Regions from separate parts of the Pantoea sp. CFCC18179 genome, predicted to be linked through region 3. Evidence: predicted binding sites of a transcription regulator. Region 3 holds the regulator's gene; each other region holds the start of a gene.
The links. Region 3 encodes PurR, which represses purine synthesis genes. Its sites were predicted from a motif close to CANGCAAACGTTTGCNTG; they were not measured.
Positions count from the first base shown of each region.

Region 1: ACPUC7_RS15410 (NCS2 family permease) is a predicted target of PurR. The motif match lies at 8,691-8,708, and genes of this name have one in related genera.
Region 2: tusA (sulfurtransferase TusA) is a predicted target of PurR. The motif match lies at 4,706-4,723, and genes of this name have one in related genera.

Region 1 covers NZ_JBNBPM010000007.1:234,747-245,759, reverse strand. Annotated here, with positions in the region: gene glmS (glutamine--fructose-6-phosphate transaminase (isomerizing)) at 1-1,802, shown strand, start outside; gene pstS (phosphate ABC transporter substrate-binding protein PstS) at 1,978-3,021, shown strand; gene pstC (phosphate ABC transporter permease PstC) at 3,110-4,072, shown strand; gene pstA (phosphate ABC transporter permease PstA) at 4,069-4,956, shown strand; gene pstB (phosphate ABC transporter ATP-binding protein PstB) at 5,000-5,773, shown strand; gene phoU (phosphate signaling complex protein PhoU) at 5,788-6,522, shown strand; gene ACPUC7_RS15420 (MFS transporter) at 6,642-7,880, shown strand; gene yieH (6-phosphogluconate phosphatase) at 7,963-8,625, opposite strand; gene ACPUC7_RS15410 (NCS2 family permease) at 8,778-10,091, shown strand; gene ACPUC7_RS15405 (4'-phosphopantetheinyl transferase family protein) at 10,123-10,869, opposite strand.
Region 2 covers NZ_JBNBPM010000004.1:34,597-45,609, forward strand. Annotated here, with positions in the region: gene glgA (glycogen synthase GlgA) at 1-670, shown strand, start outside; gene glgP (glycogen phosphorylase) at 692-3,139, shown strand; gene ACPUC7_RS09720 (DcrB family lipoprotein) at 3,249-3,806, opposite strand; gene ACPUC7_RS09725 (7-cyano-7-deazaguanine/7-aminomethyl-7-deazaguanine transporter) at 3,923-4,588, opposite strand; gene tusA (sulfurtransferase TusA) at 4,784-5,029, shown strand; gene ACPUC7_RS09735 (zinc/cadmium/mercury/lead-transporting ATPase) at 5,026-7,296, opposite strand; gene ACPUC7_RS09740 (lysoplasmalogenase) at 7,380-8,009, opposite strand; gene ACPUC7_RS09745 (DUF2500 domain-containing protein) at 8,172-8,528, shown strand; gene ACPUC7_RS09750 (DUF1145 family protein) at 8,560-8,829, opposite strand; gene rsmD (16S rRNA (guanine(966)-N(2))-methyltransferase) at 8,819-9,418, opposite strand; gene ftsY (signal recognition particle-docking protein FtsY) at 9,650-11,013, shown strand, end outside.
Region 3 covers NZ_JBNBPM010000006.1:92,262-103,274, forward strand. Annotated here, with positions in the region: gene ACPUC7_RS13370 (MATE family efflux transporter) at 1-667, opposite strand, end outside; gene ACPUC7_RS13375 (riboflavin synthase subunit alpha) at 865-1,509, shown strand; gene cfa (cyclopropane fatty acyl phospholipid synthase) at 1,558-2,706, opposite strand; gene punC (purine nucleoside transporter PunC) at 3,007-4,209, opposite strand; gene punR (DNA-binding transcriptional activator PunR) at 4,321-5,232, shown strand; gene purR (HTH-type transcriptional repressor PurR) at 5,229-6,254, opposite strand; gene cydH (cytochrome bd-I oxidase subunit CydH) at 6,529-6,618, shown strand; gene ACPUC7_RS13405 (C40 family peptidase) at 6,675-7,466, opposite strand; gene ACPUC7_RS13410 (Grx4 family monothiol glutaredoxin) at 7,832-8,167, shown strand; gene rnt (ribonuclease T) at 8,203-8,874, opposite strand; gene gloA (lactoylglutathione lyase) at 8,983-9,390, opposite strand; gene ACPUC7_RS13425 (alkene reductase) at 9,500-10,597, opposite strand; gene ACPUC7_RS13430 (TetR/AcrR family transcriptional regulator) at 10,649-11,013, opposite strand, start outside.

The DNA of each region.
Region 1 (11,013 bases), on a different contig from region 3:
AGCGTGACATCGCAGAGATTCTGCTGGAAGGTCTGCGTCGTCTGGAGTATCGCGGTTATGACTCAGCGGGATTAGCCGTTGTTGATCGTCAGGGCCACATGACGCGTTTGCGTCGTCTGGGCAAAGTGCAAAATCTGGCTGAAGCCGCAGAGCAACAGCCGCTGATTGGCGGCACCGGTATCGCACACACGCGCTGGGCAACGCACGGCGAACCGTCAGAGGCCAATGCGCATCCGCATATCTCTGAGCACATCATCATCGTGCACAACGGCATTATTGAGAATCACGAACCCCTGCGCGTGCAGTTAATTGAGCGCGGCTACCAATTTGCTTCTGAAACCGACACCGAAGTGGTGGCGCATTTAGTGCATTGGGAGCAGAAGCAGGGCGGCACGCTGCGGGAAGTGGTGCTGCGCGTGATTCCACAATTGCGTGGCGCGTACGGCATGGTGATCATGGACAGCCGCGATCCGTCGCTGCTGGTGGCGGCACGTTCAGGCAGCCCGCTGGTGATTGGTCGTGGCGTGGGTGAAAACTTTATTGCCTCCGATCAACTGGCGTTGCTGCCGGTCACACGTCGCTTCGTCTATCTGGAAGAGGGCGATATTGCCGAAATCACCCGCCGCGAAATCACCATCATCGATCGCGATGGCAAGACTGTTAAGCGCGCTGAAATCGAATCCACCGCGCAATATGATGCGGGCGACAAAGGCATCTATCGCCATTACATGCAGAAAGAGATCTACGAGCAGCCGAACGCGATTAAAAACACCTTAACCGGACGTTTTAATCATGGCGAAGTCGATCTCAGCGAACTGGGCCCGGATGCGGAGAAGCTGCTGAGCCAGGTTGAACATATTCAGATCATCGCCTGCGGCACCTCTTACAACTCTGGTATGGTGTCGCGCTACTGGTTTGAGTCGCTGGCGAACTTGCCTTGCGATGTCGAAATCGCGTCTGAATTCCGCTATCGCAAATCGGCAGTACGTAAAAATAGCCTGTTGATCACCTTGTCACAGTCTGGTGAAACCGCCGATACGCTGGCGGCGCTACGTTTGTCGAAAGAGCTGAGTTATCTCGGTTCGCTGGCAATTTGTAACGTGGCCGGATCATCGCTGGTGCGTGAATCTGATTTGGCGTTGATGACCAAAGCGGGCACCGAAATCGGTGTGGCTTCGACCAAAGCCTTTACCACGCAGTTAACCGTGTTGCTGATGCTGGTGGCGAAATTGGGTCGTCTGCATGGCATGAAGCCGGAAACCGAGCACGAAATCGTGCATGCGTTACAGGCGCTGCCAAGCCGTATTGAGCAGATGCTGGCGCAGGATAAAGTGATCGAAAACCTGGCGGAAGGTTTCTCCGACAAGCATCATGCATTGTTCCTCGGCCGTGGCGATCAGTATCCGATTGCGATGGAAGGCGCGCTGAAGCTGAAAGAGATCTCCTACATTCATGCCGAAGCCTATGCGGCAGGCGAGCTGAAGCATGGCCCGCTGGCGTTGATCGACGCCGATATGCCGGTGATTGTGGTCGCGCCTAACAATGAACTGCTGGAGAAGTTGAAATCCAATATCGAAGAAGTGCGCGCGCGCGGCGGATTGCTGTACGTGTTTGCCGATCAGGATGCCGGTTTCAGCGACAGCGATGGCATGAAAATCATCTCATTGCCGCATGTAGAAGAAGTGATCGCGCCAATTTTCTACACCGTGCCGCTGCAATTGCTCTCGTATCATGTGGCACTCATCAAAGGTACAGATGTTGACCAGCCGCGTAACCTGGCAAAATCGGTAACCGTTGAATAAACTGCTAAAAGAGTGGGCTCGCAATGAGCCCGCTTCATTTCTGTACGCTGTCATATAAATGTAATATTTCGTACATTTGACTGTCATCAAACTGTCCTATTTTCCCTCCAGCAGCAATCACTGACTCCTACTAAAATGGCATTGAGCCTGATTTTTTAAATCCCCTGGAGGGAACATGACACTGATGCGTAGCACCGTAGCCCGAATCCTTGCCGCCACCTTCGCAGTAAGCGCGGTATCTGCTTTTGCAGCAACCGATCTGACTGGTGCGGGCGGTACATTCCCGGCACCGGTTTATGCCAAGTGGGCAGCAGAGTACCAGCAAGCCACCGGTAGCAAAATCAACTATCAGGGTATTGGTTCTTCAGGCGGCGTGAAGCAAATCATCGCTAAAACCGTCGATTTCGGTGCGTCAGATGCGCCAATGAAAGATGAAGATCTGGAGAAAAACGGTCTGTTCCAGTTCCCTACCGTAATCGGTGGTGTGGTACTGGCTGTTAACATCCCAGGCGTGAAATCAGGTGAATTGACACTCGACGGCAAAACCGTAGGTGACATCTACCTGGGTACCATCAAAAAGTGGAACGACCCGGCGATCACTAAACTGAACCCAGGCGTGAAACTGCCAGACACCAACATCAACGTGGTTCGCCGCGCTGACGGTTCCGGTACTTCATTCGTCTTCACCAGCTACCTGGCGAAAGTGAACGAAGAGTGGAACAGCAAAATCGGTAAAGGTAACACCGTTAACTGGCCAACCGGTCTGGGCGGTAAAGGTAACGACGGCGTAGCTGCATTCGTACAGCGTCTGCCAGGTTCAATCGGTTATGTTGAATATGCATACGCCAAGCAGAACAACCTGACCTACACCAACCTGATGGATGCTGATGGCAAATCTGTTTCTCCAAGCGAAACCAGCTTTGCTAATGCCGCGAAAGGCGCAGACTGGAGCAAATCTTTTGCTCAGGATCTGACCTTCCAGAAAGGCAACAATGCATGGCCAATCACTTCTACCACCTTCATCCTTGTTTACAAAGAGCAAGCTGATGCAGCGAAAGGTAGCGAAGTGCTGAAGTTCTTCGATTGGGCTTACAAAGGCGGCAGCAAAACTGCAATGGCTCTGGATTACGCCGCTCTGCCACAGAGCGTAGCTGACCAGATTCGTGCAGCCTGGAAAGCGAACATCAAAGATAGCTCCGGTAAAGCGCTGTACAAGTAATTGAACGACCCGGCCAGCCAACACGGCTGGCCAACCCAATGGGCGGCATCATTGCCGCCCTGACATCCTCCTGAGAACAGAGAATTCTATGGCTGCCACTAAGCCGACGTTCAAAGCCCCCGGTAAACAAGGCGACATGATTTTCGGCGCGTTGGTCAAGCTATCCGCGCTTATCGTGTTGTTGTTGATGGGCGGCATTATCGTCTCCCTGATTTTCTCCTCCTGGCCAAGCATCCAAAAATTTGGTTTTTCCTTCTTGTGGAATAAAACTTGGGATGCGCCGAACGAACAATTTGGTGCGCTGGTTCCGATTTACGGCACCCTCGTAACCTCAATTATTGCGCTGATCATCGCTGTGCCGGTGAGCTTCGGCATTGCGCTGTTCCTGACTGAACTTTCACCGAGCTGGCTGCGCCGTCCACTGGGCACCGCGATTGAATTGCTGGCGGCAATTCCCAGTATTGTGTACGGCATGTGGGGCTTGTTCATCTTTGCTCCGCTGTTTGCCCAATACTTCCAGACGCCGGTTGGCGATGTGTTAGCGAATATCCCGATTGTCGGCACGCTGTTCTCTGGCCCGGCCTTTGGTATCGGTATTCTTGCTGCGGGCGTGATCCTCGCCATCATGATCATTCCATATATCGCTTCGGTAATGCGTGATGTGTTTGAGCAGACGCCGGTGATGATGAAAGAGTCCGCTTACGGCATCGGTTGCACCACGTGGGAAGTGATCTGGCGCATCGTGCTGCCGTTCACCAAAAACGGCGTGATCGGCGGCGTGATGCTGGGCTTAGGTCGTGCGTTGGGTGAAACCATGGCCGTGACCTTTATCATCGGTAACACTTACCAACTCGATAGCGCATCGCTGTTTATGCCGGGCAACAGTATTACCTCTGCACTGGCCAACGAATTCGCCGAAGCGGAATCTGGCGTGCACGTTGCTGCGCTGATGGAGCTGGGTCTGATTCTGTTCGTGATTACCTTTATCGTGCTGGCGATCTCTAAATTGATGATCCTGCGCCTGGCGAAGAGTGAAGGAGCCCGTTCATGACCGCTATTGAAGTTCAGGCTCGCGCTGAGCTGGAAGCCTCCCGCCGCAAAATGCAGGCGTGGCGCAGTACTAAAAACAAAATCGCTCTGACGTTATCGCTGATGACCATGGCGTTCGGCCTGTTCTGGTTGGTGTGGATTCTGTTCACCACCGTAACGCGCGGGGTTGATGGTTTAAGCTGGTCGCTGTTCACCGAATCGACGCCGCCGCCAAATACTGCGGGCGGTGGTTTAGCTAACGCCCTGGTCGGCAGCGGCTTACTGATTTTCTGGTCAACGATCATCGGAACGCCATTGGGCATCATGGCCGGTATTTACCTCGCCGAATATGGCCGTAAACACTGGCTGGCGGAAGTGATTCGCTTCATCAATGACATTCTGCTGTCAGCACCATCGATTGTGGTGGGCTTGTTCGTCTACACCATCGTGGTCTCGCAGATGCAGCACTTCTCCGGTTGGGCGGGCGTGGTAGCGTTGGCGCTGTTGCAAATCCCGATTGTGATTCGTACCTCTGAAAACATGCTGCGTCTGGTACCAGACAGCATGCGTGAAGCGGCTTACGCGCTGGGTACACCGAAGTGGAAGATGATTTCAGCGATTACGCTGAAAGCATCGGTATCCGGCATCATCACCGGTGTGCTGTTGGCCGTTGCGCGTATCGCCGGTGAAACCGCTCCGCTGCTGTTTACTGCGCTGTCGAACCAGTTCTGGAGCACCGACATGATGCAGCCAATCGCCAACTTGCCGGTCACCATCTTTAAGTTCGCCATGAGTCCATTTGCCGAGTGGCAAAGTCTGGCTTGGGCGGGGGTGCTGATTATTACGCTGTGCGTGCTGTTGCTGAACATTGTTGCGCGTGTGATTTTCGCCAAGAGCAAACATTAATTTCCCGGCGCGGCTTCGGCGGCGCTGCACATGAGAGACGAGAATGAGTAACGTGACTTCAACAGCCGGTAAAATTCAGGTCCGTAATCTGAACTTCTATTACGGTAAGTTTCACGCGCTAAAAAACATCAACCTGGATATCACTAAAAACCAGGTAACGGCGTTTATCGGGCCATCAGGCTGCGGTAAATCCACTTTGTTGCGTACCTTCAACAAGATGTACTCGCTCTATCCTGAGCAGCGTGCAGAAGGTGACATCCTGCTGGATGGCGACAACATTCTGGCATCGCATCAGGACATCGCCCTGCTGCGTGCTCGCGTTGGCATGGTATTCCAGAAGCCAACGCCATTCCCGATGTCGATTTACGACAACATCGCGTTTGGTGTGCGCCTGTTTGAGAAGCTGTCGCGTGCCGATATGGACGAGCGCGTGCAGTGGGCGCTGACCAAAGCCGCGCTGTGGAATGAAACCAAAGACAAGCTGCATCAGAGCGGTTACAGTCTTTCTGGCGGCCAGCAGCAGCGTTTGTGCATCGCGCGCGGCATCGCCATTCGCCCGGAAGTGTTGTTGCTGGATGAGCCGTGTTCAGCACTCGACCCGATCTCCACCGGTCGTATCGAAGAGCTGATCACCGAGCTGAAGCAGGATTACACCGTGGTTATCGTGACGCACAACATGCAACAGGCTGCACGTTGTTCCGATCACACCGCTTTCATGTATCTGGGCGAACTGATTGAGTTCAGCGATACCGATACGTTGTTCACTAAGCCCGCACAGAAGCAGACCGAAGATTACATCACCGGTCGTTACGGCTGATTCAGGAGACGCACATGGATAATTTAAATCTGAACAAACACATCTCCGGTCAGTTTAATGCGGAGCTGGAGCACATTCGCACCCAAGTGATGATCATGGGCGGCATGGTTGAGAAGCAGCTGATGGACGCCATCACTGCGATGCACAATCAGGATGGTGAACTGGCGCGTCACGTCATTGATGGCGATCAGAAGGTCAACATGATGGAAGTGGAGATTGATGAAGCCTGCGTGCGCATTATCGCCAAGCGCCAGCCAACCGCTAGCGACTTGCGCCTGGTGATGGCGATCATCAAGACCATCTCTGAGCTGGAACGTATTGGTGACGTGGCCGAGAAAATCAGCCGCACCGCACTGGAGAAGTTCAGCCAACAGCATTTGCCGCTGCTGGTAAGCCTTGAAGCGCTGGGTCATCACACCGTACAAATGCTGCATGACGTGCTGGATGCGTTTGCGCGCATGGATCTTAACGAAGCCATCAAAATCTACCGTGAAGACAAGAAGGTAGATAAAGAGTACGAAGGCATCGTGCGTCAGTTGATGACCTATATGATGGAAGATCCGCGCACCATTCCAAGCGTGTTGACTGCGCTGTTCTGCGCACGCGCCATTGAGCGTATCGGCGATCGCTGCCAGAACATCTGCGAAATTATCTTCTATTTCGTAAAAGGTCAGGATTTCCGTCATGTGGGCGGCGACAAGTTGGATGAACTGTTGTCGGGCGACGACGGTAGCAATAAACCCTCTTGATTGACGCTTTGACTGCCTGTTGCCGCTGAGGTTAACAGGCAGTCTGTTCAAATTCTGCCTGTTCTCCGCGCGACCCTCTCTTTATACTTGGCACACTTTTTTCTGCCAGGTGCTGTTACATGTCTTCCCCAATACCCAAAAAACAAGCCATAACGCCCGCGAAAGCCATGGTTGCTGCCATCAGCGGCTACGCGATGGACGGATTTGATCTGCTGATTCTCGGCTTTATGCTGCCGGCGATCAGCGTCTCCTTAGCGCTCGATCCTTCTCAAGCCGGTTCATTGGTCACCTGGACGCTGATCGGCGCGGTGATTGGCGGCATCGTATTTGGTCACCTCAGCGATCGCTATGGCCGCATCCGCATTCTGACCGTCACCATTTTGATGTTCTCGGTGTTCACCGGTTTGTGCGCGGTGGCGCAAGGTTATTGGGATCTGTTGGCGTATCGCACGCTGGCGGGCGTAGGTTTAGGCGGCGAGTTCGGCATTGGCATGGCGCTGATCGCCGAAGCCTGGCCGAAAGAGAAGCGTAACCGCGCCTCGGCGTGGGTGGGGATCGGCTGGCAGTTAGGTGTGCTGCTGGCGGCCTTTATCACCCCACCGCTGCTCAGCGTGATTGGCTGGCGCGGCATGTTCCTGGTTGGTTTGCTGCCCGCGCTGGTGTCATTTGTGATTCGTCGCAGCATGGGTGAGCCGGAAGAGTTTACCCGCCACGTTGATAAAACCCCGCATCTCTCCTTCACCGCACGCCTGAAAATGCTGTTTGCCGATCGCGCCACCAGCAAAGCCAGCCTGGGCATTTTGATTCTTTGCTCGGTGCAGAACTTCGGTTACTACGGTTTGATGATTTGGATGCCGAGCTATCTGTCATCCAACTTCGGCTTCAGTCTGACTAAATCAGGCTTGTGGACCGCGGTAACGGTGGTCGGCATGACATTCGGCATCTGGCTGTTTGGCGTGTTGGCCGATCGCTTCGCGCGCTGGAAAATCTTCCTGCTGTATCAGTTTGGCGCGGTGGCGATGGTGGTGGTGTATGCACAGCTGCGCGATCCTACCGTGATGCTGTTCACCGGCGCGATCATGGGCATGTTCGTCAATGGCATGATTGGCGGCTACGGCGCGCTGATTTCTGACACCTTCCCGCCACAAGCACGCGCCACGGCACAGAACGTGTTGTTCAACTTAGGGCGCGGCGTGGGCGGATTTGGCCCGTTAGTGATTGGATTGCTGGCGACCAACATTTCGTTCACCGCAGCGATCACGCTGCTGGCGCTGATTTACCTGCTGGATATCGTTGCGACGCTGTTCCTGCTGCCGAAGAAGCAGAGCAACGAAGATTCGCTGGGTGCGATTGGTTAATTGATGTTGTTACGTCCGAGCTGGATCGGCCCCTTCTCCCGCGTGCGGGAGAAGGTTGGGATGAGGGACAGCGCGCACCTTACTACTTAACCAAATCCCAGCCGCGCGCCCGCCATAACTCCGGCAACTGCGCCATATCCTCAAAACGCGTCACCAACGGATGATCTAACTCGGGATTATGCGCATCAGCGCAGTAGTAAAACACGGGAATCCCTGCCGCAATCCCCGCTCGCGCACCCGCTTCGGAATCATCCACCAAAATGCACTTCTCAATCGGCACCTGCATCTGCTCGGCTGCGTGATACATCAACTCAGGATCCGGCTTCCAATGGTTGATGTCATAACCGCTATACAACTTCCCGTCGAGATACGGCAACATGCCGGTTAATCCCAGCGAATGCTGCATCTTCTTTACCGTGCCGTTAGACACCACGCACATCGGCGCTTTAACACTCTCAACCAACGCTTTGGCACCGGCAATCGGCTGCAAATCGAGATCAAACAGACGCGCCACTTCTGCGCGGTAGGCGGTTTCTACTTCTTCCAGTGGCAACTCAAGCTGATGCTCAGCCAGTACGTCACGCACGATGTCGTAAAGCTTCACCCCTTTGTACTTTTCAAACATCTGCTGCAAAGAGAGTTCAATACCGTAGCGGGCAAAGGTGTTGACGTAGGATTGCGTACAGATCACTTCGCTGTCGACCAGCGTGCCATCGCAATCAAAAAAAATACATTCAACCGACATCGCACATCATCCTTTTGTTAAACAATAAGCTGACACTCTAGCGCACTGAGCGCAGAAAGCGACCCCGGGCAATCGGTTGCCAAAAATCAGTGTTTTGCGCAGCTAAAGCCTATAGGATACGCGGCGATAAATTTTTATATCGGAACAGCGAAATGAATAATCAGGGCCTATTGCAGCGCGTTTTCAAGTTGCAAGAACACGGAACCACGGTGCGCACCGAAGTGATTGCTGGTTGCACCACTTTCCTGACGATGGTCTACATCGTCTTCGTTAACCCGCAAATTCTCGGCGTGGCGGGCATGGATACCCAAGCGGTGTTTGTCACCACCTGTTTGATTGCCGCGTTCGGCAGCATCTTGATGGGGCTAGTGGCGAATCTGCCGGTGGCGCTGGCACCGGCGATGGGCTTGAACGCCTTCTTCGCATTTGTGGTGGTTGGCGCGATGGGCTATTCGTGGCAGATCGGCATGGGCGCGATCTTCTGGGGCGCTTTAGGTTTGCTGATCCTCACGCTGTTGCGCGTGCGCTACTGGATGATTGCCAATATCCCGCTCAGTCTGCGCGTTGGCATCACTGCCGGTATCGGCCTGTTCATTGCCATGATGGGGCTGAAAAACGCCGGCATCATCGTACCGAATCCCGATACCATCGTGGCTGTGGGCAATCTGACCTCGCACAGCGTGTTATTGGGTGCGCTCGGCTTCTTCATCATCGCTATTCTGGCTTCGCGCAACATTCACGCGGCGGTGCTGGTGTCGATTGTGGTCACCACCGTGTTGGGGCTGATTATCGGCGACGTGAAATTCAGCGGCGTGTTCGCGGCGCCGCCTGCAATCACTTCCGTTGTCGGCCAAGTGGATATCAAAGGCGCGTTTAACATCGGCATGGCCGGTGTGATCTTCTCCTTTATGCTGGTCAACTTATTCGATTCGTCCGGCACGCTGATTGGTGTGACCGATAAAGCCGGATTAACCGACGAGAAAGGCACATTCCCGCGCATGAAGCAGGCACTGTACGTCGACAGTATCAGCTCAGTTACCGGCTCGCTGATCGGCACGTCTTCCGTCACCGCCTACATTGAAAGCTCGTCAGGCGTTTCGATTGGTGGCCGCACCGGTTTGATGGCAGTGATTACCGGCGTTCTGTTCCTGCTGGTGATGTTCCTGTCACCGTTGGCAGCGATGGTGCCGTCGTATGCGGCGGCGGGTGCTCTGATTTATGTCGGCGTGCTGATGACGGCATCGCTGTCACGCGTGCAATGGGACGACCTCACCGAAGCGGTTCCGGCGTTTGTCACCGCGGCGATGATGCCATTTAGCTTCTCGATCACCGAAGGTATCGCACTGGGCTTTATTTCGTACTGCGTGATGAAGTTGGGAACCGGCCGTTGGCGTGAAATCAGCCCGTGCGTGGTGGTAGTGGCGCTGTTGTTTGTGCTGAAAATCGTTTTTATCGATGCACACTAAATAAAACAGGCCGCGATTGCGGCCTGTTTTATTATGGATGTCCGATTTCCTGAGGCGCGACCAAACTGGTCAGGCGCAAGGTTCGCGGCCCAATATTCGGTTTACTCATCTCAATATCGCGCAGCGCTTGCCACTGTTGCGCGCCATCAATCTCCCACAAACGTAAACGCTCGGTGCCTGGCGATAACGCGCAAGACCACACCAAGGTTGGCTCAGCGTCGCACACCGCCTGAATATCCGGAAACACACTGGAACGCAGTCGTCCGGCCGCCGGATGCAAGCGCAATGAACCAATGCCGCTGTCGTTTTCACCGGTGAGTTTGAGAATGCTTTGGCGTAGCGTCCAGATTTGCGTCAGCGCCTCCATAAAATCTTGCTGCGCGTTGATCCACGCTTTCTCGCCGGAAGAGAGATCTTGCGTCAGCATATCCTGCGTTTGACGGCTGTGCGCGCGCACGATCTCCATATCCAATCCCGCGCGTCCGCCTTCTTCAGCCAGCAAAACGCCAATGGTATTTCCCGCATAGGAAATACTGAAATCTGGCAGATTAGGATCGGCAAAACAAGGTCGCCCGCTGCTGGTGGTCACCAGCGCGGGAAGTTCGCGAATGCCATAGACGCGCAGCATCAGTTGCGCCAGCAATTCGCGGGCCGCCAGAAAGCGTCCGCGACGCTTGTCGGGAAAGCGATCGGCACTCAGAATCACATCCTGCGGGATGCGTAGATTCTCGGATGAGAAGGTCGGATTACCTATCCAACGAACAAAATGACTAGCCATCTGTCGCTCCGTGAAAATGGTCGAATAATCATCAATTGCTATTGTAAGAATTTTCTCATGGGTTTGCATCCGGCTTAAGATGGAATAACCGAAATTCAGATAAGGACGAGGCGAATTGACAATCCCAGTTCGCGGCTTTGCTTA
Region 2 (11,013 bases), on a different contig from region 3:
GGCGCATGATTTATTGCTCACCGCGCGCTACGACAGCGAAACGCTGGAGAGCAAGGCGGAAAACAAGCGCCAGCTGCAAATTGCCATGGGCTTGAAGGTCGATGACAAAGCGCCGGTGTTCTGCGTTATCAGTCGTCTGACCAAGCAAAAAGGGCTGGATTTGGTGCTAGAGGCGCTGCCGGGTTTATTGGCGCAAGGCGGCCAACTGGTGCTGCTTGGCCAGGGCGATGCCGAACTGCAACAAGGTTTTCTCGCCGCGGCGGCGGAACATCCGGGCCGCGTTGGGGTACAAATTGGTTATCACGAAGCCTTCTCGCACCGCATTGTCGGTGGCGCGGATGTGATTATGGTGCCAAGCCGTTTTGAGCCGTGCGGACTGACACAACTGTACGGTTTGAAATACGGCACGCTGCCGCTGGTCCGCCGCACGGGTGGGTTGGCGGATACGGTGCAAGACAGTTCGCTGGAGAACCTCGCCGACGGCGTGGCCAGCGGTTTTACCTTTGAAGACAGTAATGCCTGGTCGCTGCTGCGAGCGATTCGGCGCGCATTTGTTCTGTGGTCTCGACCTGCACTCTGGCGATACGTTCAGCGGCAGGCAATGGGGATGGATTTTAGTTGGCAGGTGGCAGCACAAGCCTACCGCGATCTTTATCAACGTTTGCTGTAATGAGAGATTGGGATACTTGATATGAATGCACCTTTCACCTACGCCTCACCCACCTTGACGGTTGACGCGTTGAAGCACTCGATTGCCTATAAACTCATGTTTACTATCGGTAAAGATCCTTCCATCGCCAATAAGCATGAGTGGCTCAACGCCGCGTTGCTGGCGGTGCGCGATCGTATGGTGGAACGCTGGCTGCGCTCCAGCCGTGCGCAACTTTCTCAGGATGTACGCCAGGTTTATTACCTATCGATGGAGTTCCTGATGGGACGCACGCTGGGTAACGCGTTGCTGGCGATGGGCATTTATGACGATCTCAATCAGGCGCTGGATGAGATGGGATTGGATCTCAGCGAGCTGATGGAAGAGGAGAACGATCCTGGCCTCGGCAACGGCGGTTTGGGGCGTTTGGCGGCCTGCTTCCTCGATTCACTGGCGACGCTGGGTTTGCCGGGACGCGGCTACGGCATTCGTTACGATTACGGCATGTTCAAGCAGAACATCGTCGATGGGCAACAGCGTGAATCGCCAGATTATTGGCTGGAATACGGCAATCCGTGGGAATTCCAGCGTTTTAATACTCGCTACAAAATACGTTTCGGCGGCCGTTTGCAGCACGAAGGCGCGCGCGTGCGTTGGGTTGAAACCGAAGAGATCGTGGCAATGGCTTACGATCAGATCATCCCTGGATTTGATACCGATGCCACCAACACGCTGCGTCTGTGGGGCGCGCAAGCCAGTAATGAAATCAATCTCGGCAAGTTTAATCAGGGCGATTACTTCGCTGCGGTAGAAGATAAAAACCATTCGGAAAACGTCTCGCGCGTGCTCTATCCGGATGATTCAACCTATTCGGGGCGCGAGCTGCGCTTGCGTCAGGAGTATTTCCTCGTCTCCTCGACGGTGCAGGACATTCTCAACCGCCACTGGCAGATGCACGAAACCTGGGACAATCTGGCGGATAAAATCGCCATTCACCTCAACGACACCCATCCGGTGCTGGCGATTCCCGAGCTGATGCGCATTCTGATTGATGAGCAGAAGTTTAGCTGGGACGATGCGTTTGAAGTGACTTGCCAGGTGTTCTCCTACACCAACCACACCTTGATGACTGAAGCGCTGGAAACCTGGCCGGTGGATATGATCGGCAAAATCCTGCCGCGTCATCTCAGCATCATCTTTGAAATCAATGACTACTTCCTGAAAACCATCCAGGACTATTATCCGGATGATTGGGAGTTGATGTCGCGTATCTCGATCATCGATGAAAACGATGGCCGCCGCATTCGCATGGCGTGGCTGGCGGTGGTGGTGAGCCACAAAGTGAATGGCGTGTCTGAATTGCACTCCAATTTGATGGTGCAATCGCTGTTCGCTGATTTTGCACGTTTGTTCCCTGGCCGCTTCTGCAATAAAACCAATGGCGTTACGCCACGCCGCTGGCTGGCACTGGCGAACCCGGCGCTGTCGGAAGTGTTGGATGAAGCGATTGGCCGCAATTGGCGTACCGATCTCGGCCAGCTTAATGAACTGACCACACAAATCGATTATCCGGCGTTTATCGAGCAGATCGCCGATGCCAAGTTTGCCAACAAAAAACGTCTGGCCGATTGGGTAGCCAAGAACATGGATATCGTGCTTGATCCGCATGCACTGTTCGATGTGCAAATCAAACGCATCCACGAATATAAGCGCCAGCTGCTCAATGTGTTACACGTGATCACGCGTTACAACCGCATCAAAGCCGATCCCACGGCGGAATGGGTGCCGCGCGTCAATATCTTCGCTGGCAAGGCGGCCTCGGCCTATTACGTGGCGAAGCACATCATCCACTTGATCAACGATGTCGCCAATGTGATCAACAACGATCCGCAGGTGAAGAACAAGCTGAAGGTGGTGTTCATCCCGAACTATGGCGTGAGCCTGGCGCAGATCATTATCCCGGCGGCGGATCTCTCGGAGCAGATTTCTACCGCGGGAACGGAAGCGTCGGGCACCAGTAACATGAAGTTCGCGCTGAACGGCGCGTTAACTATCGGCACGCTGGATGGTGCTAACGTCGAGATGCTGGAGCATGTTGGCAAGGAGAACATCTTTATCTTCGGCAACACCACGCCGCAGGTCGAGAAGTTGCGCAAAGAGGGCTACAACCCGCGTAAATATTACGAAGAGGATGCGGAACTGCATCAGGCGTTGACGCAAATCGCCAGCGGCGTGTTCAGTCCACAAGAACCGGGACGCTATCGCAATCTGTTTGATGCGCTGGTGAATTTCGGCGATCACTATCAGCTGTTGGCGGATTATCGCAGTTATGTCGATACGCAAGACAAGGTGGATAAGTTGTATCTGCAGCCGGAGAAGTGGCAGCGCAGCGCAGCGTTGAATATCGCCAATATGGGGTATTTCTCGGCGGACCGCACCATTCAGGAATACGCGGATGAGATCTGGCACATTTCGCCAGTGAGGTTGTAAAACCGGTTTTGAAATCCAGGTCGCCATGAATGGCGACCCTACGAAAACCGTACTGAGCCTTGGTAGGGTCGCCATTCATGGCGACCGTTTAACGCGCAGTTTTTAGGGCTTATTTCAGCGTGATGCTTTTCACGATGCTGTCTGCATCGCTTTGCGCTTGCTGTTGATTATCGGCTGGCAAGGTGATTTGTAGGGTCAACAATTTGCCGTCCACTTTTGCCAAAATCACCGAAGACCATGAAGTCTGATTGTTGGCCGAAATCACGGTATCCAACTGCTGCGCTTGCTGATCTTTCAACGTTACCGCTTTGTTCGCCACCACTTGCAACTGTGGATCGCGGCTGCGTTGCTGCTGTTCCAGACGCTGTGCTAACGCATCCAGCCCTTCGTTGGTTGGATCGCCCGCAATCACAATAATCGCGCGCTGCCCGGTTTCATCGGCATAAACGTGCATGTTGGTCGATTCAGAACCAAGTTTGCCGCTCTTATCAGACATGCCCGCTGGCAGTGAGAAGCTCAGCTTGCCATCCATCAGGTTAACCGTCTGAGCAGACTGGCTGGCGCTCGCGCCATTGCTGTCCGCCGCTGCATCATCTTTCTTCTGGTCACATGCCGCCAGGCCGATGACTAACAGGCCAATACCCACATATTTCACTACGTTACGCATTCTTATCCCTTTTACATGATTCCAGTCAGGCGTTATCAAAACGGAATCGGCGGTCAAAAGCAACCGCCGGAGTGTCAGGAAATCTTAGCGTGATATAACGTAAGGTATACGTGCAATTAGCCGAAATTGATCTGCCGCTGCGCAGAACGCTCGGCTAAACGCTTCAGCATGGCATTGAGCAATACGCCGTAAGCGGGCAGGAAGAAAATCATGCAGATCAGCACTTTGAAGCTGTAATCCACTAAGGCGATTTCGACCCAATGCGCCGCCATAAACGGATCGGTGCTTTTGTAGAAGGCGATGAAAAAGAAGGCCAACGTATCGCTGATATTGCCGAGGAACATCGCGGTCGCCGGGGCAATCCACCACTGCGGTAAAAGGCGCAAACGGTTAAAAACATGCACATCGAGAATCTGCCCTAACGCATAAGCCATAAAGCTGGCGCAGGCGATACGTGCAACAAACAGGTTCACCTCTTCCAGCGAAGCCCAACCTTGCCACGCGCCTTGGTAAAACACGCATGAAACAATGTAGGAGATCACCAGCGCCGGAATCATCACGGCAAGAATGATGCGACGAGCCAGCGGCGCGCCAAAGATGCGCACGGTAAGATCGGTAGCAAGGAAGATAAACGGGAAACTAAACGCGCCCCACGTGGTGTGGAAACCGAAGATCGAAACCGGTAGCTGTACCAGATAGTTACTGGAAGTGATCACCAGCAGGTGGAAAAGCGATAGCCAAAACAGCGCGTGCATGCGCTGACGTGCGGAAAAGTTGATCATCTCTAACCTTTTTGAAAAGTGGGGTGAGGGAACCCATTGCTGCTGAATAACACAGCGATAAATAAAAAATCGGGCGGCATCTTAGCGCGTTGCGCAAATTATGCAATGGTTAATTTTAACGCAATCGTTATCGCCTTGCGTTGGCTAATAAGCGCGCTAGAATGTGCGCCCATCACCAATAACAGACAGAGAATTATGAGCGATCCCTTTTCTGCGTTTGACCATCAACTGGATGCGCTGGGCCTGCGTTGCCCAGAGCCGGTGATGATGGTGCGTAAAGCGGTGCGCGGCATGCAAACCGGTGAGACCTTGCTGATCATCGCCGATGATCCGGCGACAACGCGCGATATTCCCGGTTTTTGCCGCTTTATGGAACATCAGTTGCTGGCACAGCAAACTGAAACCTTGCCGTACCAGTTCCTGATTCAAAAAGGCGCTTAACGCTGGCGCAGCAGTCGCAGCGCATTCGCCGTGACCAAGGCGGTGGCGCCGGAATCGGCGAGCACCGCTAACCACAATCCGGTGAAGCCGAGCAGCGTGGTGACCAGGAAAATTGCCTTCAATCCCAATGCCAACGCAATGTTCTGACGAATAATGGCGCGCGTGCGCCGTGCCAATCGCAGCGTGCGTGGCAGAATCGCCAGCTGATTTTGCGTTAATGCCACATCGGCGGCTTCCAGTGCCACGTCCGTGCCACTGCCCATCGCAATACCAATCGTCGCCGCTTTCATGGCCGGTGCATCGTTGATGCCATCGCCCACCATCGCCAGTGATTGTTGCGCGCCTAAGCTTTTCACCGCTTCGACTTTATCGGCGGGTAACAGGCCAGCGCGATAATCAATCTGCAACTGAGCGGCAATGTTGGCTGCGGTGCGCGCGTTATCGCCGGTAAGCATCACGCTGTTCACGCCCAATGCGCGCAGTTCCGCCAGCGCACTTGCCGCTTCGGCACGCAGCTGATCCTGCAATGCCAGCGCGCCGAGCACCACGCCATCTTGCAACAGCAGCACCACGGTTTGGCCTTGCGCTTCCCAATTCGCAATCTGCTGTTGTTGGGCTAGGTCGAGGTTTTTGGCTTCGCGCGGCGTCAGTAATTGATAAGTCACGTCGCCGATTTGTGCGCGAATACCGCTGCCGATCAGCGTTTGCTGATGCGATGCGGCAGGTATGTCCAGCGTGCGACGTTCGGCCTCACGAACAATCGCCTGCGCCAGTGGATGGGTAGAACCTTGTTCAACCGCCGCCGCGATGCGCAGCACACTGTTTTCATCCATCGCGTTGAATGCGTGAATCAGACTGATTTGCGGCTTGCCAGCTGTCAGCGTGCCGGTTTTATCAAACGCCATCATGTTGACGCGGCTCAAGCGCTCCAGCGCCGCGCCGCCTTTGATCAGCGCGCCTTGGCGTGCGGCGGCGGCCAATCCGGAGGTGATCGCCGCGGGTGTGGAGATCACCAACGCACACGGGCATCCAATTAGCAGCAGCGTCAATCCTTTATAGATCCACGGTTGCCATTCACCCAAACCCAGCAGCGGCGGCAGTACCATCACCAGCAGCGCCAGCAGCATAATCGCTGGGGTATACAGGCGGCTGAAGCGATCGATAAAACGCTCGACTGGCGCGCGGTGGCTTTCGGCTTCTTCAATCAGTTGCAGGATGCGATCAATCGCACTTTGGCCGGGTTGGGAAATCACTTTGAGCTGCACCAGACGATCGAGGCTGGTGGCGCCCGCCATGATTTGCTCACCTGGTTCACGCGCCACCGGCAGCGATTCGCCGGTCAGCGCGCTTTCATCAAAGCTGGCGGCGGCTTGCATTAATTCGCCATCTGCCGGAAGACGTCCGCCTGCGGCTACTTCAATCACATCGCCGGGACGCAGCGCATCCAGTGCAACCTGTTCGCGCACATTCCCACGAATACGCGTGGCGGTATCCGGGCGCAGCGCCATCAGCGCGGTAACGCCTTTGCGTGCGCGTGCTGCCGCGTAAGCTTCTAGACGTTCGCCCAGTTGAAACAGTAGCAGCACCATCGCGGCTTCGGCATGCGCGCCAATCACCAGCGCACCGGCGGCGGCAATCGTCATTAACATCTCAATGCTGAACGGCGAACCGTTACGCAGCAGCTTCCACGCGCTGCGGGCGATAGGTGCGAGACCAACCAAGGTGGTGGCGATAAACAGACGATCGCCCCAAACCGGCGCAACCTGGCTCAGTAGCCAACTGGCGAGCATCAAAACGGCCAGCAGCAACAAACCGGCATTTTCCTGCCAGCGGCTTACGGGTTGGGTGGGGGATTGCGGATCGTTAGAGGTAAGTGTGAATCCGGCATCTTTCACCACTTGTTCAATGGTGACGCGGATATCCTGGTCGGCATCGACCAGCAGTTTTTCACTGGCAAAAATAACGCGTGCTTGTTGGACCTGCGGTACACGCTGCACGGCGGTTTCGATTTTTCGTGCGCAGCTCGGGCAATCCATGCCAGCAATTTGCCAGCGGAATTGATGGGATGTTAACGCGGGCCTGTCACTTTCGGCGTCGCTTTCGCCGCCGGGTGATTCGTCTGCGCAACAGCCGCAATCACTGTTGGGCGTAACCGGCTGAACGGCGGAAATCTTCAAGGAAGTGGGTTTGATGCTGCTGATTGAGCACAGCGGCTTAGGCTGGCTGTGGGATTTGCCACAGCGGCATGCGTGAGTGTGTTGATGCATACAACCTCCGGAATCAGGGGCGGGCAAATGCCCGCGTCCTTATCCTACACTCTGGAGTCGACTCCAGAGTCAAGCTGTCGTGATTAGTAGAGCCACAACGAACGCACGATCATGAAGTGACCGGCGAAGTAACACGCGGCAACAATGGCGCTATCGGCGCTGAAACGGCGACGATAATGTGAAATAAACCAGACAATGTTGGCTAACAGCAGCAAAGCGGCGCCAACCAGCAGCGAGAAGCTGTAATCGGTTGGGCGGAAGAAGTAATTCTCCGTAGCCATCCAGTTCATCACCAAAGTCATGCCAATCAAGGTGCAGATCGGCCAACGCAGATCCTCCAGCTTGCTCCACAGAATCCCGATGACGATCACGCCGATAATCAGGAAGGTCAGAGGAATCGGCCAGAAGAAACTCATGGTCATATGCGCCGCAAAGCTGATGGTGTACAGCAGATGCGACAGGAAGAATGCGCCTAATGCGTAGAGCATTTGCTGACGCGGTAACAACATCAGCGCATCGCCTACCAAGGTCGCGATGAGGCCCGCCAGAATCAGGTAATCGGTGGTGTTAAGCGTTGGGGCTTGCCACGCCCAGGCAACCAACAAGAGTAAGGTGACAGGTTTAAACAACCAGCGCTGCCACTGCGGGCCGCGGTAGGAAGCATCGACGTAGAGCCAACCGGAAAAAAGTACCGCAAGGAAAGACCAAAGCATTTTTTCTCCCTTTTCTGGCATGTTCGCCAGATTTGATGAATTTTCCCAAAATCACATTCTCAGTGTAAGTTACCGGCCGCGAATGTGACAATCAGCCGACTCTGGTTGTATGCTTTGTCGTCTTGACCTGACCCGACATTCACGCAAAGCACGAGACAAATCATGAGCAAACCACCGCTAATCTTTCTCATCGTCCTGGCGATTATTGCCGTTTTGGCGACCCGACAGTTTATTAAGCAGCGCCGCGAATCGGCGGTCAACGATGCTTCTCCGATCCGTTCTTTAACCGTCGAAGTGAAAACCAAACGCGAATTCCCGTCGCCGAATCGTCGCTCACGTCAGCGCGAAGAGATTGTGGCAGAAGATATGAAGTACGAAGCCTGGTTCCATCCGTTGAATGGCGCTTCAGATATTAAAGCGACGATTAACGCCAGTGATTACGACAAGATCGATAAAGGTACGAAAGGGGAATTGAAGATGCAGGGCACGCGCTTTGTGAGCTTTACCCCAGCGCCGTAGGGTCGCCATTCATGGCGACCTGGTTTTGAAACTACATTTTCGGGTAATGCTTCTTCTGCCACGCCAGCAGTTCAAACACGCCAAAGAAGAAAATCTTCGCCTGGGTTACGCCGCTTAATTTCGGCGCTTCTTTCGGCTGGGTGGCGCGCAGCAGCACCAGCTGCAAACCGTGCATAATCACCATGAAGAACAGTGCAACGTGCACAAAATAGCGCAGCGGCGTGGGGAACGGATGGACCAGATTGAGCAACAAAAATGCCCACACGCAAATCATCAGCAAACGTCCTAAGTTAAGCCACATCGTCTCTCTCCTGTTGACGTTGATATAAGCGATACGCTACTTGCCCAGCAATTTTCTCGCGATAGAGATCCCAGTTGGCAGGCGCGCCTGGCGTACCGTTCTCGACTTCGCTCTCGACATAAATCAGCGCGTTATCGGCCAACCAGCCATTTTGCTCCAGCAGCGCCAGCGTTTCCTGTAACAACCCTTTGCGGAACGGCGGATCAACAAACACCACATCAAAGGGTTCGCCCGCCTGACTGAGCCATTGCAGCGTGTTGGTTTGCACCACCTTGGCTTGCGTCGCGCGCAGCGTTTGTACGTTTTGCGACAGTTGCTGCGCCACGGCCCGCTCCATCTCCAGCAGCGTGGCGGACGCGGCATAACGCGACAACGCTTCCAGTCCTAACGCGCCGCTACCGGCGAAACAATCGAGGCAGCGCGCTTCCTGAATATCCGGCGCCAGCCAGTTAAACAGGGTTTCACGTACGCGATCGGTGGTGGGACGCAGGCCAGCGCTATCCGGCACCGTTAATTTACGTCCGCGCCATTGGCCACCAATGATGCGGATCTGGCCTGCGGCGCCGCTGTTGCGGGGGGATTTACTCATTTCACTCACAACTCGTCATAATTTGTTGCGTAGTTTAACGGGCGTTGCAGGCAGAAGAAACGTTAAAAAAGGGTGCTGTGGTGCGCTGGCTGGAAAGTGTTAGACTACTGAGTTGGTATAGCGCGCGTAATTACCTGATTTTTACGCCGCTCACCCGCTAAAAAGTGAATATTTTATCCCCTGGGAACAGCGTGCTACCGGGAATAAGCCATCGAGGAGTAGGGTCACACAATGGCAAAAGAGAAAAAACGCGGCTTTTTTTCCTGGTTAGGCTTTGGCAAAGAAGAAGAGACGCAACAGCCTGCTGAAGAACAGCAGCAAACTGCCGAGGTGGTTGCAGAGCCGGCCGTTGAAGAGAGCGCGTTAGATCGCGCCGAAGCGCAGGCGATTGAAAACGTTGCGGTTACCGAACAGGTTGCAGAACATCAGCAGCCGGAACCGGAAGTGATTGAAGAACCGGTTGCCAGCGAAGAAGACGTGCTGCCGGAAGAGATTGAACAACCGGACGTTGCGCCAATCGAAGAACAGCCGCAGCGCGAAGACATCGTGATTGCCGCAGCTGAACCAGAGATTGTTGCGGAAGCTGAGCTTGAGCTGGAAGAAGAAGCGCCATTAAGCGACGAAGAACTGGAAGCGCTGGCGTTAGCAGAAACCTATGCGGAAGATGCGGAGCTGGAGCAAAAGCCTTCGGATACCGTCAGCGATCTGCCGCTGGCTGCTGCGCCGATTATCGCGCAGGAGCAAGAGCGTCCTACCAAAGAGGGCTTCTTTGCCCGTCTGAAACGCAGCCTGGTTAAAACGCGTGAAAACCTCGGTTCGGGCTTTATCAGCCTGTTCCGCGGCAAGAAAATTGATGACGAGCTGTTTGAAGAGCTGGAAGAACAACTGCTGATTGCCGACGTTGGCGTGGAAACCACGCGCCGCATCATCACCAATTTGACGCAGCAAGCCAATCGCAAACAGTTACGTGATGCCGAAGCGCTGTACGGCCTGCTGAAAGCCGAAATGGCCGGTATTTTGGATAAAGTGGATGCGCCACTCGACGTCGGCGGCAAAACGCCGTTCGTGATTCTGATGGTCGGCGTCAACGGCGTGGGTAAAACCACCACCATCGGTAAGCTGGCGCGCCAATATCAAGCCGAAGGCAAATCGGTGATGCTGGCGGCGGGCGATACCTTCCGTGCCGCTGCGGTTGAGCAGCTTCAGGTTTGGGGCCAACGCAATAACATCCCGGTGGTAGCGCAGCATACCGGCGCGGATTCGGCTTCGGTGATTTTTGACGCCATTCAAGCCGCCAAATCGCGCCATGTCGATGTGCTGATTGCTGATACCGCCGGTCGCTTGCAGAACAAAGCGCACCTGATGGAAGAACTGAAGAAAATTACCCGTGTGATGAAGAAGCTGGATGAAGACGCGCCGCATGAAGTGATGTTGACGCTCGACGCCAGCACCGGGCAAAACGCCGTCAGCCAGGCCAAACTGTTCCATGAAGCGGTGGGCTTAACCGGCATCACTCTGACCAAATTAGACGGTACTGCCAAAGGCGGTGTGATCTTCTCGGTTGCCGATCAGTTCGGCATTCCGATTCGTTATAT
Region 3 (11,013 bases):
TGCGGATATCACGCATCGCAGGCATACGTTTCACCCAGAATCGCATCACGATAAACATCACCCAGTACACCGATGCGGTCGCCACTCCACAACCCACGCCGCCCAAGGCAGGCATGCCGAAGTGTCCATAAATGAACACATAGTTGAGTGGAATGTTGACCATCAGTCCAAGGAAACCCAGCAGCATCGCCGGTTTGGTTTTCGACAAACCTTCACACTGATTGCGCATCACCTGGAAGAACAGATAACCCGGTGCGCCCCACAGCAACGCATGCAAATACCCCTCGGCTTTCGCCGCTAAGGCCGGATCAATGTCATGCATGGTGTTAATCAAATAACCGGCGTTCCACAGCACCACCATGATCAATAGCGCGACGCCGGCCGCCATCCAATAACCCTGGCGTACTTGTTCAGCAATACGTTCGCGTCGTCCTGAACCGTTGAGTTGCGCAACGGTTGGCGTCAAAGCCAGTAGAAGACCATGACCAAACAGAATGGCGGGAAGCCAGATAGAGGTGCCGACAGCAACGGCGGCCATATCCGTGGCGCTTACCGCACCGGCCATAACAGTATCTACAAATCCCATCGCGGTTTGAGCCACCTGAGCAAGGATGACCGGGATCGCGAGGGCCAGCAATTGACGCGCTTCGGTAAAATACTTCTGCACGTTACACCTGCTTAATTAAGAAGAGAGCGGGGCGAAATCCCCATAGAATGCGCGGCATAGTGTAGCGGCAGCCTGGGCTTCCGCCAAACTTTGTTCGCATTTCGTTTCGCCATTTGTGTAAAGTTTGAACTCCGCCAAATAACGCCGCCGTAAGTAAGCTGTGATAAACTGCCGCAAACTTTGCAGAGGCTGAGATTATGTTTACTGGAATTGTGCAAGGCACGGCTGAAATTGTTGGTATCGAAGAAAAAGATCTGTTCCGCACCCATATTGTGCGCTTACCTGAAGCGTTATTGCCGGGCCTGGCGCTGGGTGCTTCGGTTGCGCATAACGGTTGCTGTCTGACCGTCACCGCGATTGACGGTGATTTGGTGAGTTTCGATCTGATTAAAGAAACGCTGCGCATCACCAATCTGGGCGAATTAAACGTCGGCGATGTGGTGAATATTGAGCGCGCTGCGAAGTTCAGCGATGAAATTGGCGGTCATTTAATGTCCGGCCATATTATGACCACCGCTGAAATCTGCAAAATCATTCAGTCAGAAAATAACCGCGAAATCTGGTTCAAATTACAGGACGCCACGCAGATGAAATATATTCTGCACAAAGGCTTCGTTGGGATTGATGGTATCAGCTTGACGGTCGGCGATGTCACCAAAAGCAAATTCTGTGTGCATCTGATTCCCGAAACGCTGGAGCGCACCACCTTAGGCGCGAAGAAGTTTGGACATAAGGTCAATATTGAGATTGATCCCCACACGCAAGCCATTGTGGAAACCGTTGAGCGCGTGCTGGCACAGCGTGAAGCGGCGGCATTAGCGCAGATCGGCGATGCTGAATAAGACGATAAAAAAGGCGCCAAATAGGCGCCTGATTTACATTGAATGCGATTAGCGTGCTACGCGTAGACCACCCTCTTTACCGCGACTAAATACCACCTGCCACAGCTGAATATCACGCGCCCGGAATGCACCCGCGCACGCATTCAGATAGTAATCAAACATGCGTTTGAAGCGTTCGCCATATTTCTCGGCCAGCTCCGGCCAGGCGACCTGAAAACGCGCATGCCAAGCCATTAAAGTGGTATCGTAATCCGCGCCAAAGTTATGCCAATCTTCCATAACAAAATGGTGTTCGCTGGCATCGGCAATTTGTCGCACGGATGGCAGACAACCGTTGGGGAATATATATTTATCGATCCACGGATCGACATTCATATCTGTCGTGAGCGCGCCGATGGTGTGCAGTAAAAATATGCCGTCTGGTTTGAGATTGCGATCAGCAACATCAAAATAAGTGGCATAGTTTTTCGGCCCGACGTGTTCAAACATGCCGACGGAAACGATGCGATCATATTGCTGATTAAGATCGCGATAATCTTGCAGCAATATCGTGACGTCCAATCCTTCACAGCGTTGTTGCGCTAATTTTTGCTGTTCGGCTGAAATGGTTACGCCATGCACTTGCACGCCATAATGACGCGCGGCATATTCCGCCAGACCGCCCCAACCGCAACCGATATCCAACAGCGTCATGCCCGGTTCTAATTGCAGTTTACGGCAAATCATATCCAGCTTGGCCTGTTGCGCACCTTCCAGCGTGTCGGCATCTTTCCAATAGCCGCAGGAATATTGCATATAGGGATCAAGCATCAGCGAGAATAGATCATTTCCCAGATCGTAATGCTCTTTGCCAACAATCCATGCGCGCTTTTTCGACTGCAAATTAGTCAAGCGTGCGGCGGCAATGCGCAACGTATCTTTGAAATGACGGGGTAATTGTTTATCCAGATGGTGTTTTAAAACGCGATGGAAGAACATGTCGAGCTGTTCGCACTCCCACCAACCATCCATGTAACTTTCACCTAAACCCAGTGATCCTTCTTCCAGAACGCGTTTAAAAAAGTCTGGATGCTTTACCTGAATATCCCATGGACGAGTGCCATTAACTGCAATATCAGCGCGCTCTAGCAGTTCGTTGACGATCCGAAACCAGTGGTTTTCTTCAAGGCTCACTTCTTCTATAACAGATGAACTCATAGCTTCTCCATCACCTTCCGATCTGAACCTGAGAAAAAGAATAGCCAATTTCCCAAGACCTGTGAGAGAACTCACGGAAAATCCGTGCGCCAGAAATCCGACGATTTACAGAGGTATGTATTTGAGCAGCAAAGTGGGTCATCGCACTGGTTATCGTGCAGACGCCATCCCGCGACAGGGTCGCAAAGGTGTTACATTTATATTATTGATTTGTAGCAGAATTACTGACCCACCGAGTATATGCTCACGTGGGTCAATATTCAACGGGTTATCGTTAGGTTGCTAACGATAATCGTTGCCTTACTGATTATCTTCGCAGGGACGGGAAGTGAGGGCATTATCACTTTGTGCGCTTAAGCCGCGTTGGCAAACAAAGCCAGCCCATGCCAATACCACGGTGGCGACCATCACTAAAGTGGTGTTGTAGAGCGCGCGTTCCAGTCCGGTTGAAACCAACAAACTGGCGGCGAAACACAAGCCTAACTGGAACAGATTCTGCAAACCGGCGGCTTTGCCGGTAGCGTGTGGGAAAGGCGCAAGCGCGCTGGCAACCACGATGGGGTAGATTGCACCATTCGCCAGCGCCATGCCGCAGAACGGCATTAGCAGTACAAACAGCGAAGTTGACGGCATTAACGCCACCACAAACAGACTTAGAATGCTCAAGCTGTACAGCAGCAGCAACCAAGGCAATAATTGCGCGCCCTGATAACGATTAAGCAGCGCGCGGCAGCCAAATCCACCAATCAGAAACGCAATGGTCTGCGGAATATAACTCAGACCAATATCTGCCGGCGTTAAGCCTGCGGCGGCGAGGATAAACGGCGAACCGGTTAACCAGGCAAAAAAGCTGGCTGAACATGCGGAATAGATTAACACGTTGCCGCTATAAACGCGGGTGTTCAGCAAGCTTAACCAACTTGGCTGTTTGCCTCTGTCAGCACTGGCTCGCTTTACGGCGGGTAAGCGCAGCGTGCCAATCAGCAACACGATAGCAATTAACGTCAGGGTGATAAAAATGCTGCGCCAGTGGAAATGGCCAATCAGCCACGCACCTAGCAATGGCGCTAACGCGGGTGAAAGCGCCACCAGCGGCATAATGGTGGCAAAAACTTTATTCGCCTGCGCTTTTGGATAGCGATCAACCACCAGCGCTTGCCAACTCACCGCCGCAGCACACACACCAATTGCTTGCACAAACCGCAACGCAAGCATCATGTAGACATCGGTCACCCACAGCATGCCCAGGCAGCCAAGGGCAAAAATGGCTAAGCCAGCCAGCAAAATAGGTTTGCGTCCATAACGATCCGACAGTGGTCCCCAAAAAACTTGAGCACAAGCAAAGCCGCCAAGAAACAAGCTTAGGCTCGCGCTAATGGTGCCGGGCGCGCTGGCAAAATCACGCTGCATATCGCCAAAAGCCGGCAAATACATATCGGTGGCAAGAAATCCGAGCATGCTGAGCACGGCGAGGTAAGGCATAAAAGCTCTGGACGACAACATGATGCTTCTCTAATTAGGCAGGTTGAACGGCGGGGAGTGTAAAAGGGTGCAACCTATTTTGTGAAACGCTAATATTTGCGAGGTGCTGTTAAATTTTTTGAAGGCAAGAATATGTGGTCTGAATATGCGTTGGAAGTGGTGGATGCGGTGGCGCGCACTGGAAGCTTTAGTGCGGCGGCGCAAGAATTGCATCGCGTGCCTTCTGCCGTCAGCTACACCGTACGCCAGTTGGAGAGTTGGCTGGCGGTACCGCTGTTTGAAAGACATCATCGTGAAGTGGTGATGACGCCCGCCGGTGAACATTTTGTCCGTGAAGGTCGTTCTGTTATCAAAAAAATGCTCGCAACGCGCAGGCAATGTCAGCAACTGGCAAACGGCTGGCGTGGTGAACTCAGCATTGCCGTGGATTGCATCGTGAAACCCCAACGTACGCGCCAACTGGTGAAAGATTTCTATCGCCATTTCCCCGATATGGAGTTGATCATCAGCTACGAAGTGTTCAACGGCGTGTGGGATGCATTGGCGGATGGGCGGGTGGAGGTGGCGATTGGCGCAACCCAGGCGATTCCAGTCGGTGGGCGCTTCGCTTTCCAGGATATGGGCGCACTTAACTGGCGCTGCGTCGTCAGTCCTGAGCATCCGTTGGTCAATGCAGCTGAATTAAATGATGAAACGCTGCGCGCCTGGCCTTCGCTGGTGCTGGAAGATACCTCGCGCGCATTGCCGCGCCGCATGACGTGGACACTGGACAACCAGCGACGTTTGGTTGTGCCGGAATGGGAAACCGGCTTGGATTGTTTGCAGGCGGGATTGTGCGTTGGCATGGTGCCGGGACATTTAGCGCGTCCGTTGCTGAATCGCCACGCGCTAGTGGAACTGACATTGCCGCAGACGTTTCCCGATAGCCCCTGCTGCGTCAGTTGGTCAGAACAGCGTGCGTCGCCAGCGCTGGATTGGTTATTGGCTTATCTTGGCGATGCCGAAACGCTGAACCACGAATGGCTCAGCGAAACCTCGATTTAACGGCGATAGTCGCGGAACGGGCCGTACGCCACCGAACGGCGCTCAATCAGCGTCGGTTGAACCTCAATGGTTTGCGGATCTTCACGCTTGCTGGTGATGCGATCCAACAGCATTTCCAGCGCTTTTTCACCTAATTCGGCTTTTGGCTGATGCACCGTGGTCAGCGCTGGCGTGAAGTAACGCGCGTTGCGCACGTTATCGTAGCCAATCACTGAAATATCTTGTGGCACGCGTAATCCCATCTCATCAGCAGCACAAATCGCGCCCATCGCCATGATGTCGCCGCCGCAGAATACCGCAGTTGGACGCTGTTTCTGATTAAGGATTTGCTGCATCGCCTGATAGCCCGATTCCGGCTCAAAGTCGCCCTGAACGATCCATTCCGGACGCACCGTAATGCCCGCTTCGCTCATCGCTTGCAGGAAACCGGCATGACGACCGCCGCCGGTATTACGTTCCATCTGACCGGGAATCGCGCCAATGTCACGATGTCCGCGCTCGATCAGATAGCGACCAGCAAGGTAGCCGCCCTGGAAAGCGTTGTCCTGCACGGTATCGGTAAAATCACCACGCGAAGCGCCCCAATCCATCACCACCATCGGGATGTTGCGGTTCTCTTCCAGCATTTGCAGCAAATCGTCTGGATATTCGGAACACATCACCAGCAAGCCATCGACGCGCTTCTGCGCCATCATCGACAGATAAGCTCGCTGCTTCTGCAAATCGTTGTGCGCATTGCCGAGAATCAGCGTATATCCGCGCTCAAAGCAGTGATGCTCTACCGCTTCAATAATTTCGGCGAAGTAGGGCGCTTCACTGGACGTCGCCAGCAAACCCAATGTTTTGGTGTGATTAACCTTTAGGCTACGCGCCACAGCACTCGGCGAGTAGTGTAATTCTTTGATCGCTTCCCATACGGCGTTACGCGTCTCTTCCGCAACGAAACGCGTTTTGTTGATGACATGCGAAACCGTGGTGGTTGAGACACCGGCGCGTTTCGCGACATCTTTAATTGTTGCCATGAAAAAGGTACTCCTGGGCTTATCGCAACTTACTGATAAGTATATTGTTAAACGTTTGCGTCTGCTAATGCTTTTACGGCCCAAAACAGCGGGCTAAATGGGGTTTTTCAGCAGGCAAAATCACGTCATTGCGCACATATTCCAGCACGTGCTTAATCGGTTGCGCAACGAAAGGCGGCGATTCTAGCAAGCCCGGGCCGATAACACGAGATTTTTGCCGGTTGCTATGCCAAAATCGTCATAACCCTAAAGAATGTGTGACTAAGGAGCTGTGATGAGTACTGATTTGAAATTAGCGCTAATGACCACTGTTGGCGCGCTGTTAATGATTATCGCATTCAGTTTTACCGCTATTATGCATTAATAAAAAAGCCGGAGCTGATAACAGCATCCGGCTTTTTTATCTGTGTTGCGCAACCGCTAGCGAATGGTTTTAGGTGTCATCATGCGGCGCGCACCCACGTAGTGTTTCTGCCAGTAATCTTCGCCCAATGCGCTAATCTGAATATCTTTGCCGGTACGCGGTGACTGAATAAATTTGCCATTACCCAGGTAAACGCCAACATGATCGGCAGTTCCGCGGTTATTGATGCGGAAGAACACCAGATCGCCTTTCTCCAGCATTTCACGCTTAATCGGTGCCGCATCGCGCAAGTGATACATTTCATTGGCGGTGCGCGGGAATTTGAATTTCACCAGATCTTTATAAGCGTACCACACCAGGCCGCTGCAATCGAAACCGGTATGTGGCGACGTGCCCCCCCATTGATAAGGCTTGCCGAGCTGACCCATTAATTTGGTCATCGCCGTTTCACGCGCTTTTTGATAGCGCTGGCGGTGCGCTTTGCTCATTTTGATGCCGGTCAGCGCTAGCGCTTCGTCATCGACTTCAATCTCGGAGGATTTTTTCGCCAGGCGTTGGTGCCCGTATTTTTTACCGGTGAGTTTAAGCTGGGATTTTTTGCTGGTGGTATGGTGCAGCGCAGTTTCGGTCTTGGTCTGTTTTTTGAGTTTGAATTTTTGGACTGACGTCAGGCGCGATTTTTTGGTGGTGGTTTTCACCGGGCGTCGCTTGCGGCGCTCGTCTTCACGTGCGCTCTTTTTCTCCGCTTTTGGCGAACTGGCATTAACGGGCGCATGCGGAGAAGCCGCGGCCACATTAAAAAACAGTTGGGCAAAAGCCAGTATGAAAAGCGTAATTAGTAGACGCATAATCCGGTTACAGGTTAAGCAGGCTGATTGGAAACAGACTGCGGCAAAGTGAGAGAAATCTGATCAAACGACCAGCGCCGAGGCAATTCTAATCCACTTTTTTTCCAAAAGGTAAGGCCTTTTTCTATTAATATGTTACCAGATTGATTCTGTAGCAAAAATGAGCTATTTCAGCTGCTTAACCCAGCGAAACTATTGCTAATTATTAATTTATTAATGCTTATTAATGATACGAAAATGTTATTTGTCAGATGTTGATTTAACAAACATGGCGATTAGCATGATGCAAATGCAAAATCCCGTTTTCAGTACGCGGGCTAAATCGCTACAATAAACAAACACGAAGTGAAGGATTAAGGAAGGCAATAATGAGTACTGTTGAAAAAATTCAGCGCCAGATCGCAGAAAACCCGATTCTGTTATACATGAAAGGCTCGCCAAAACTGCCAAGCTGCGGCTTCTCAGCGCAAGCGGTGCAGGCGCTTTCAGCCTGTGGCGAGCGCTTCGCCTACGTAGACATTTTGCAGAACCCGGACATCCGCGCTGAAATGCCAAAATACGCCAACTGGCCGACTTTCCCGCAACTGTGGGTAGATGGTGAACTGGTCGGCGGCTGCGACATCATCGTTGAGATGTTCCAGCGCGGCGAACTTCAGCCGTTACTGAAAGAAACCGCTGAGAAGTATAAAGAAGCGGAATAATGCAGAAGGCCGACAAATGTCGGCCTTTTCTTTATCTACTCTTCGACGGATGCATCGTCTGTTGACTCTTCACCGATTGCCAATGGCCAGCCGCCAAGGCGTTTCCAGCGATTCACCAACTCACAAAACAGCGTGGCCGTTTGCTCGGTGTCATATAACGCTGAATGCGCCTGCGTGCTATCAAACTCCATTCCCGCCGCTTTACAGGCTTTAGCTAACACCGTTTGCCCCAGCACCAAACCGCTTAATGCCGCAGTATCGAAGGTGGCAAAGGGATGAAACGGATTGCGCTTCAGGCTGGCACGCTCGGCGGCGGCCATCACGAAGTTAAGATCGAAAGTCGCGTTGTGCGCCACGATGATGGCGCGATTGCAGCCGCTATCTTTGGTGCCTTTGCGCACCATTTTGAAAATCGCATGCAGCGCTTCGTATTCACTCACCGCGCCGCGCAACGGATTGGTCGGATCGATACCGGTAAACGCCAGTGCCGCGGGATTAAGAATGGCCCCTTCAAACGGTTCTACGTGGAAATGCAGCGTTTCATCACGGTGTAACCAACCTTCTTCATCCATTTTCAGTGTGGTGGCAGCAATTTCCAGCAACGCATCGGTTTGCGCGTTAAAGCCGGCTGTTTCGACATCAATCACGACAGGATAAAAACCGCGGAAGCGTTGGTTGAGAGCGTTTAAAGCGTTCGATTCAGACATCAGGATCTCATGGCAATAAATAGGGCAGCGCGCATTATGGCAAAAATTGCAGGAGGGTGCAGCAGGAGAGGGGAATCAGCCTGCAAATTAGCAGGCTGACAAGCGGCATTAGTTGCCGAGGCCGTGACCGGCGTGTTTGTTTTCGATCAGCTCGATTTTGTAGCCATCGGGATCTTCAACAAACGCAATAATCGTCGAGCCGCCTTTGACCGGGCCCGCTTCACGAGTGACGTTGCCACCCGCGCTGCGAATGCGATCGCAGGTTTCCGCGACGTTATCCACGCCTAATGCGATATGGCCGTAAGCGTTGCCGAGATCGTATTTATCCACGCCCCAGTTGTAGGTCAACTCAATCACCGCACCTTCGCTCTCTTCGGTGTAACCAACAAAAGCCAGGGTATATTTGTATTCGGTGTTTTCGCTCTGACGCAGCACGCGCATGCCCAGCACGCGGGTGTAAAAATCGATGGAACGTTGCAAATCGCCAACGCGTAACATGGTGTGAAGTAAACGCATAACATCCTCTTTTTTCAAACGTCATCAGGAAGTGACAAACAGCTAAGTATAGCGAGTTAATTCTCTGATGAAACAACGCTGCCGCACAGCCGCTGCGGCAGCGAAAATCTTACAGTGCTGGATAATCGGTATAACCTTCCGCGCCACCGCCATAGAAGCTTTCCGGGCGCTGCGGGTTGAGTGGTGCATCTTGCTGCAAACGCGCCACCAAATCCGGGTTGGCGATGAAGTCGCGACCAAAGGCCACGGCATCGATCAAGCCACGCGCGATCAGATCATCAGCTTTCTCAACGGTGTAAGCACCGGCGCCAATAATCACACCAGGGAAGGCGGCACGAACTTTCTTACGGAAGTCATCGCTATAAGGTTGGCCGCCAGCCCAATCTGGCTCGGACATGTGCAGATACGCCAGACCACGTTTGCCCAGTTCACTGATGTACCACAGCGCCGCTTCTTCCTCATCCGGACCATTTTCCAGGTTCTGGAAAGCGCCGATTGGCGACACGCGGATACCAATACGATCGGCTGACCAATTAGCAATAGCAGCATCAACCACCTCCAGCGCGAAACGGCCACGTTTCTCAATCGAGCCGCCGTATTCATCGCTACGCTGGTTCGAGTCCGGCGCCAGGAACTGATGCATCAGGTAGCCGTGCGCCGAGTGCAGTTCCAGCAGATCGAAATCAGCTTCACGCGCATTTGCCGCCGCCTGACCAAAATCTTTAACGATTTGCTGAATTTCCGCCACGCTCAGTTCACGCGGAACAGAGGTATCTTCACGATATACGCTGCCATCAGCGGCACGCAGGGAAGTACGCGTACCGGCGGCCAGTGCAGTTGGCGCAACCGGCGCTTTGCCTTCCGGCTGGACGCTGTTGTGAGAAATACGTCCGGTGTGCCACAGTTGCACTGCGCTGTGACCGTGCGCGGCATGAATGCCTTCGTTAATCACTTTCCACGCGGCAATTTGCTGCTGAGTATGCAGACCCGGCGCACCGGCATAGCCTTTCGCCTGGAAAGAGATTTGCGTCGCTTCAGTGATGATTAAACCGGCGCTGGCGCGCTGCTGGTAATATTCTGCCATCAGCGGCGTAGGGATATCGCCCGGTTCGATACTACGCAGACGCGTCAGTGGTGCCATAAAGATGCGATTGGGTACGGTAATCGCGCCCACTTTAAGTGGGGAGAACAGCTGTTTACTCGCCATAATGACTCCTGTAAGTAGACCGGTCGTCTAGAAACTGCGGTTTTAAATAAATCAGTGGCCGTTTAGCCACTGCTCGATGGTTTCGAGCGCCAGGCTAATCGGGCCTGATTCTCGTGAAATTTTGCTTTGTAAACTCGCGCCCAACCACAACAGGTAACAACGTTGCGCTAATTGTTCGGGCGATTGTGCGAATGGCAGCGGTTGTTCGGCTGCCACTTCTGTTAAACAGCGCGCATAAGCGGCAATGACGGCGCTCGCGCCACGCTGTAACGCATCGCGCATCGGTTCAGAGAGATCGCACACTTCTGCCGACAACTTAACGCCAAGACATCCGACGATGTGGCCTTGCTCGATAAACAAGGTTTCCGCGTAGCGAAAATGCTGCAAAAAACGCTCGCGCGGCACCCAATCTGGCG